2 regions of the Microbacterium sp. CH-015 genome follow, and region 1 is predicted to be linked to the other one. Evidence: predicted binding sites of a transcription regulator. Region 1 holds the regulator's gene; the other holds the start of a gene.
What was found. Region 1 encodes LexA, which represses DNA repair genes until DNA is damaged. Its sites were predicted from a motif close to TCGAACANNTGTTCGA; they were not measured.
Positions count from the first base shown of each region.

Region 2: the regulator LexA is predicted to act here: its motif matches at 1,396-1,411, upstream of ACPYN4_RS08320 (HNH endonuclease signature motif containing protein).

Region 1 covers NZ_JBNAFJ010000001.1:546,844-550,753, reverse strand. Annotated here, with positions in the region: gene ACPYN4_RS02560 (histidinol-phosphate transaminase) at 1-872, opposite strand, end outside; gene ACPYN4_RS02555 (LysM peptidoglycan-binding domain-containing protein) at 886-1,266, opposite strand; gene lexA (transcriptional repressor LexA) at 1,544-2,209, shown strand; gene ACPYN4_RS02545 (hypothetical protein) at 2,279-2,476, shown strand; gene metE (5-methyltetrahydropteroyltriglutamate--homocysteine S-methyltransferase) at 2,702-3,910, opposite strand, start outside.
Region 2 covers NZ_JBNAFJ010000004.1:96,160-100,069, forward strand. Annotated here, with positions in the region: tRNA gene ACPYN4_RS08305 (tRNA-Tyr) at 1-17, opposite strand, end outside; gene ACPYN4_RS08310 (FBP domain-containing protein) at 107-592, opposite strand; gene ACPYN4_RS08315 (phosphotransferase) at 662-1,300, opposite strand; gene ACPYN4_RS08320 (HNH endonuclease signature motif containing protein) at 1,502-2,986, shown strand; gene ACPYN4_RS08325 (hypothetical protein) at 2,971-3,201, opposite strand; gene ACPYN4_RS08330 (hypothetical protein) at 3,273-3,821, shown strand; gene ACPYN4_RS08335 (YajQ family cyclic di-GMP-binding protein) at 3,831-3,910, shown strand, end outside.

The DNA of each region.
Region 1 (3,910 bases):
GCGACGATGTCGTCGACCATCGCGAGCATGGCCGGCGCGTGACGCAGTGCCGCGACAGCGGCCGCCTGAGTGAGCGCGCTGAGGTGGTAGGGCAGGCGGACGAGGCGCAGGGCGTCGATCACGGCGGGGTCGGCGGCGAGGTAGCCCACGCGCGCGCCGGCGAAAGCGAACGCCTTGCTCATCGTGCGCGAGACGACGAGCCGCTCCCGGCCCGGCAACAGCGTCAGGGCCGAGCGGGAGTCGCGGGGCGCGAACTCCTGGTACGCCTCGTCGACGATCACGATGCCGTCGGTCGCGTCGTACACCGCTTCGATGACGTCGAGCCCGAGCGGGGTGCCGGTCGGATTGTTCGGCGCGCACAGGAACACGACGTCGGGCCGAGCCTGCGCGACCTGCGCGGCGGCGTCCTCGGGGGCGAGCGTGTAGTCCACCCCGCGCGTGCCGGACACGTACGATGCGCCGGTCGCACGGGTCAGCAGCGGATACATGGAGTAGGTCGGGGCGAACCCGAACGCGGTGCGTCCCGGGCCGGCGAACGCCTGCAGCAGGTGCTGCAGCACCTCGTTGGAACCATTGGCCGCCCAGATCTGATCGGGGGCGAGACCGTGACCGAGGTAATCGGCGAAGCCCTCGCGCAGCGCGGTGAACTCGCGGTCCGGGTAGCGGTTGACCTCGCGCAGCGCGCGCGCGATGCCGTCGAGGATGTCGTCGGCGACCTCCTCTGGGACGGGGTGGGTGTTCTCGTTGACGTTCAGCGCGACCGGCAGCGGCGCCTGCGGCGCACCGTATGGCGTGAGACCGCGGAGGTCGGGACGGAGGAGGTTCTCCAGCGAGGAGGGGAGGTCTTCGAGACGGGCGCTCACCCTGACCATCGTAGAGGGCGGGTCAGCGTGCGGCGCTGTACTCCAGCGGGATCGCGATGGTCTCGCCGGCGTCGAGGCTGCCCGACGGCAGGGCGTTCAGCCGCATGATCGCATCGACGACGTCGCGCGGGTCCGCCTGCGGCGCGACGCTCTCGGCGATCGACCACAAGGTGTCGCCGGGCATGACGGTGACCTTCTCGAATGCGGCGCCTGCGCCGCTGTCGGACGTGGCGAGTGCGCCACCGCCGGAGATGATCGCGATGCTGAGGGCGACGATCGCCGGCACCGATGCGAGGAAGGCCAGGACCCGGCGACCGCGACGCGTCAGCCGCAGTCGCGTCGCGGGTGCGGCGCCGAGCACGGCGCGGCGGGGCGAAGCGCCGAGGATGTCGATCGTGGTCATGGGTTCCTCCTCAAGGACGGATGCCTGCGGATGTTAGAGATTCGCACCCGGCTCTCGGCCGGGAGAGTCGGATGCGAATCTCTGTACCGAAGCTATCTTCGATATAATCTGATTGTCAAGCCCTTCCCGGATCGGAGATGGATCGAACGCGACACGCGTGGCGCTGCGAGCGGAGACCTCCGGAACCGGATACGGTTTCGACAAGATGACCCCATCACCAACCTCCGACATTCGAAGGCGACGCCTTCCGGAGGCCGCGATCGAAGGAGCGCGCGACATGGCCGACAAGCCCCAGACCCGCCGACGCAAGAGCCTGAGCGACAAGCAGCTGAAGATCCTCGAGGTGATCCAGGCCTCCATCGCGCGGCACGGCTATCCGCCCAGCATGCGCGAGATCGGTGACGCCGTCGGACTGAAGTCGCTCTCCAGCGTCACCCACCAGCTGAATCAGCTCGAGCTGAGCGGCTACCTGCGCCGCGACGCCGGCAAGACGCGCGCGATGGAGGTCCTCATCGACCTGCCGGGCTCGGCAGCCGAGAACCCCGCCGACATGACGCCGGCCCTCGGCGACGCGGCGCTCGTACCGCTCGTCGGACGCATCGCCGCCGGCGTCCCCATCACCGCCGACCAGCAGGTCGAGGAGATCTTCCCGCTTCCCCGCCAGCTCGTGGGCAAGGGCGACCTGTTCATGCTGAAGGTCAGCGGCGACTCGATGATCGACGCGGCCATCTGCGACGGCGACTGGGTCGTGGTGCGTTCGCAGCCGAACGCCGACAACGGCGACATCGTCGCCGCCATGCTCGACGGCGAGGCGACCGTGAAGACCTTCCGCCAGCGCGACGGTCACACCTGGCTCCTCCCCCGCAACAGCGCGTTCGAGCCGATCCTCGGCGACGACGCCGTCGTGCTCGGCAAGGTCGTCGCCGTGCTCCGCGCCGTCTGAGTCACCCGTCGAGGTTGAGGTCCGGAGCACTCCGCCTGCCGCGGGCCGTGCGCGCGCCACAATGTCGCCATGACCGACAGCCCCGAACTCGCCGCGCGCCTGGCCGAACTCGAAGCCGAGAACGCGCAGCTGCGTGCGGCATCCGGCGTCGCCGCCGCACCTGCCGCGCGTCCGTCCCGCGGCCGCTGGCGCGCCGCCGTCTCGGCCCTGTGCATCGTGATCGCCGCCATCCTCGTCCCGGTGTCGATCGCCACCGCCTGGCGCTGACACTGCTCAAGCAGCCGGCCGCTGCGGGCCTGGAGAACCTCGTCCACGGCGCGGTGACCCGGGTCGTGACCTCCGACGCGTTCGCCGACGTGTGGGCGACGGCGACGCGCGCCGGCCACCGAGCCCTCACCGCACCTCGTGCTCGTCGTCTCCCTCATCGTGTGGTGGCTCGTCGAGGTGCTGCAGCGACGCCCGGAGGACGTCGCAGCCGCCGCGTGGTGAGACTCAGCCGATGGGCTGCAACTCGCCGCGCACCCGGTCCGCGGCTGTCACGAGGTTCCGCAGCGACGCCACCGTCTCGTCGTACCCCCGCGTCTTCAGGCCGCAGTCGGGGTTGACCCACACCTGTCGCAGCGGCAGTTCAGCGGCGGCGCGACGCAGCAGGGACTCGATCTCCGCGCTGCTCGGCACGCGCGGAGAGTGGATGTCGTAGACGCCGGGACCGATGCCCGCCGCGAAGCCCGACGCGGCGATGTCGCCGATCACCTCACCACGGCTGCGCGCCGCCTCGATCGACGTGACGTCGGCATCCAGCGCGGCGATCGCCTCGATGACGACACCGAACTCCGAGTAGCAGAGATGAGTGTGGATCTGCGTCGGCGCTGCCGCCCCCGCCGTCGCGATGCGGAAGGCGCGTACCGACCAGTCGAGGTACGACGCCTGATCGGCGCGGCGCAGCGGCAGCAGCTCGCGGAGGGCGGGCTCGTCGACCTGGATGATCCGGATGCCGGCGTCTTCGAGGTCCGCGATCTCATCCCGAAGGGCGAGCGCGACCTGGTTCGCCGTGTCGGCGAGCGGCTGGTCGTCGCGGACGAATGACCACGCCAGGATCGTGACGGGGCCGGTCAGCATCCCCTTGACGTGCTTGTCCGACAGGGACTGCGCGAAGCGCGCCCAGTCGACCGTGATCGGCGCCGGCCGTGCGACGTCGCCCCACAGGATCGACGGGCGCGTGGCCCGCGACCCGTATGACTGCACCCAGCCGTGCTGCGTCACGGCGAAGCCGTCGAGGTGCTCGGCGAAGTACTGCACCATGTCGTTGCGCTCCGCCTCGCCGTGCACGAGCACGTCCAGCCCGAGGTCCTCCTGCAGCGCGACCACCCGCGCGATCTCGTCACGCAGGAACTGCGCGTACTCGACAGCGGTGAGCTCGCCGCGGCCGTGCGCGGCGCGGGCGCGGCGGATGTCGCCCGTCTGCGGGAAGGAGCCGATCGTCGTGGTCGGCAGGACGGGAAGTCCCAGCGACTGCTGCGCGGCGGCCCGCAGCTCGAGGTCGCCGCGCTCCGCGTCGGCAGGCGTCAGCGCGGCGGCACGGCTCCGCACCGCCCCGTCCCGCACGCCCGGCGCGCTGCGACGGTCAGCGAGCGCGGCCGCGGCGTCGGCGATGTCGGCCGCGATCGCCGCGGGCCCATCGGTGAGTCCACGGGCGAGCGT
Region 2 (3,910 bases), on a different contig from region 1:
CGCTTGGGTAACCTGCCAAGTGCGCACCCGACCGGCTTTTTCAGTCGACCGGAGGCGCGATCAACCATCTTACCCGGCCGCGGGCCGTGCGAAAACCGGCGGCGCATCAGCCGCCCGAGACGACCCTGTCGACGAAGGCTTCGACGCGGTGGCGCGTGCCGTCGATCCGTCGATCGACGTTGGCGCGCACCTCGCTGGGCGCCAGCGGCGCGGCGAGCCGGACGTTCTCGTGGCAGCCGAGATCGGCGCAGATGTAGGTGCCGACGCTGTCTCCGCGCGCCCCGGCATCCCCCGCGCGATGCGCCGTGAACAGCACGACCTGGTTTCCCGGCTGCATGGTGTGGCAGAGGTTGCAGAGCGCCGCGCGTGAACGGCCGCCGGATGCCGCGCGCACGACGATCCCTGTCGCCGCCCCCTCGCGCTCCACGACGATGTACCCCCGGCCGCGGGTCTGCGGATCGGGCCACGCCAAGAAATCGAGGTGATCCCAGTCGGCCAGCATGAACGACATCGGCACCGCGACGCGCTCGAGCTCGTCAGCTGTGGCGTTCACCAGCGCGGCACGCACCTGGTCTTCGGTGAGCGGCTGCATCCCGCCAGTCTACGAACGGATGCCGCGCCGAGGCCGGTCGGGTCACGCGAGGGGCCGCGAGCCGGCCGCTCACGCGAGGGGCCGCGAGCCCGCGGGATCGTGCAGCGTGCCTGCTGCGAGCCTCGAGCGGAAGTTGCTCACCGCGTGGTCCCGCAGCGCAGCGTCGCCCACCCGGTGGGCGGCGGCGGCGACCTGCAGCGGGAGCGTCGCGCGATGCCGCATCGCACGCTGAAGCAGATCGGCGGGAGCGATATCGGCCACGTGCCTGGCACCGTAGATGCCGATGAGCGGCGCGATGTCGATGGCAGGATCATCCAGCGCCGAGTGATCCCAATCGAAGACCGAGACGGCCACTCCATCGCGCCAGCCGATGTTGTGCGGGCCGAAGTCTCCGTGGACGATCGCCGCACGCACCTCACCCAGGTCGAGCATCTCGCCGACCGCTCGCAGTGCGGGCAATCGGTCTGCCTCGAGGTAGGCACCGAGTTCGTTGTCGACGACGTCGAGAAAATCGACTCCGCCGCACCACTCCCTCGCCGTCGGCATGCCGAGTTCAGGCGTGGCACTGCCGATCTCGGCGAGGAGTTCTGCATAGGTGCCGCGCACGTCGGACCACTTCTCGCTCACCGCCTCGCCCGTCGGTACGCGGGTGACTACGTATCCGCTACGTCCACCACCCGTGCGCGGCGCACGCACCGGTTCGGGCACCGTCGTCCCACGAGATGTCGCGGCTGAGGCGGTCTCGTTGCCCCCTCACGCTTCGTCGATCAGTACGATAATTCTCAGCCTTCCTCTTGTATTGATCGCATGCGCGTTCTATACTGGTTGTGGCGGCAGCCCCCATTCAGGCAGTCGCAAGGATGAGCCGGCAGTGCTACCGGACGTTGAATGATCGACGTCAGGAGTGCCATGCCCATTCCCTTTCCCGAACAGCCCGAGCCGCCTCGCCGGCCGGTGGAGTTCGACGCGCCCGACGCGGGGATGCCGGACCATGCGCTCGGCCGTTCATCCGTTGCGCCGCTCATCGATCCGCACTGGGCGGAGTTGTCTCGGCTCGTGGGGCGCGCCGAGACGAATCGTGCGGATATGTCGCGCCTGCAGGCCGAACGTGCAGAGTTGTGCGCCGAGGCGCTCGATCTGGTCGCGATGCGCGTTGCACAACGCCAGGCGGCACGCCCGAATCGTGAGATCGGCGACACGATCCCGCTGCGTGAGGTCATGGCCGAACTCGCGGCGGCACTCCGCGTCGGTGAGCGGACGGTCTCGACCTGGCTCGGCGACGGCAGTGCGCTGGTCACGACGTACCCGACCACGCTCGACGCGTTACGCGAGGGACGCATCGACGAACGCCACGCGTCGGCGATCATCGACGGCGGGCGCGCGCTCGATCCGGAGCATCGGGAGGAGTACGAGCGGCTGGTTCTCGAGGTGGCGGAGCGTGACACCGCGCCCGCGACTCGTCACTTCGCCCGCGTTGTCGCAGCCCGTCTGCAACCCGAGACCGTCGATGAGTCACACCGACGCGCGCTCGCCGAGCGACGCGTGCGCATGTTCGACCTCGACGACGGCCTGTCCCGGCTGCTCCTCGACGGCGCCACGGCCGTCATCCATGGCATCTTCGACCGTCTGACGTCCATGGGGATCGCGCAGGGGGATCTCGACGAGCCGCGCGCGGATGAGGACGCGGAGGCCGACGAGTCGGATGAGTCGGTTGAGGCCGACAAGTCGGACGAGCCAGATGAGCGCGACGAGCCCGACGAGCGGACGCTCGACCAGCGTCGTGCCGACATCATGTGCGACCTGCTTCTCACGGGGTGCCCGGCGCTGGATGGCGACGCCGGCCTGTCCGCCATCCGCGCGACGGTGCAGGTGACGATCCCCCTCCTGACCCTCGCGAGCCTCGACGACGAGCCCGCGCTGCTCGACGGCGAGGCGCCGATCGATGCAGAGACGGCCCGCGCGCTCGCCGCCACCGCACCCTGCTGGCAGCGGATCATGATCCATCCCGTCACGCATGAGCCGCTCCGCCTCGACACCTACCGGCCATCCAAGCGGCTGCGGCGCCTGATCGGCGCCCGCGATCAGCGATGCCGATGGCCCGGATGCCGCCGCACAGCCCGTCGCAGCGACATCGACCACACGATCCCCTTCGAAGACGGTGGCCCAACCTGCGCAGGGAACCTCGAAGTCCTCTGCCGCCGTCATCACACGCTGAAGCACGCATCGCCGTGGCAGGTAGTGCAGCGCGGCGGCGGGTCGATCGAGTTCATCTCACCGACCGGGCGAAGATACCGAACCGATTCACCCCCGGTGCTCGCCGGCGCCGCGGGCAGACCCGCCTGGGCGCGCTACTTCGACGCGCCCATGGATCCGGCCGATCACCCGGCCTTCTGACCCAGCCCTTTCGCCATCGTGCGGTTCTCACCGGCGACGCGCGCGGATCCGGTGTGGCAAGTTGGATCGATGGACTTCGAGCCGTTGTCGCAAGGGGTGATCGACGCCGCGCCCGACTGGATGCGAGCCATCCCGCTACGCGCCGACGGCTGGCGCGACGAGAACACGCGCTCGGTGCTCGCTACCGAGGCAGGCGCACCCGTCGCCGTCGGCATGATCTGGACCTCTCGCGTCGACGGCGACCGCTACTGGTTCGAGATCGCAGTGGACCCCGCGTTCAGGATGCGTGGCCGGCGCCCGCACGATTCAGATCGTCCCGCCCGCCCACATCGACGTGGCGGCGCGGAGAAGCCTCCGCCCGCATCCAGCCGTCCAGAGTGGGGCGAGCGCGGGCTGGGCGGATGTGCGCGCCGCCAACGCAGACGTCTACGAGTGGACACACGCGAGCTGGAGTCCCGTCGGTGAGGGATTCGCTTCGGCGTTGAACGAGGGCCTGGAAGATGACCTCGACCTCGACCTCGAAGCGACGTCCGTGGCCGTCGTGAAGGGCAGAATCGTCGCCAACTGCATGGTCTACCGCGATTCGCTACCGCCTATCGTCACCGCCGAGACCACGCAGGCAGACTGCCCCGACGGTGAACGACTGGTCGAAGGATGCGTGCGCCGCTCGCTCGACGTTCTGGCGGCCCGCGGCGTGGAACGCGCCGAGTTCGACGGGCACGTGACGGATCCCCACTTCCTCCCCGTGTGGACCCGACTCGCCCCGACCGGAGGCTGGTTCCACCTCGTCGAAGTTGACGCGGCGGACTCTGCGGCCGCGACGCACCACGGGTAGATTGGCGACATGGCTGACTCCAGTTTCGACATCGTCTCCAAGATCGATCGCCAGGAGGCGGACAACGCTCTCAACCAAGCCCGCAAGGA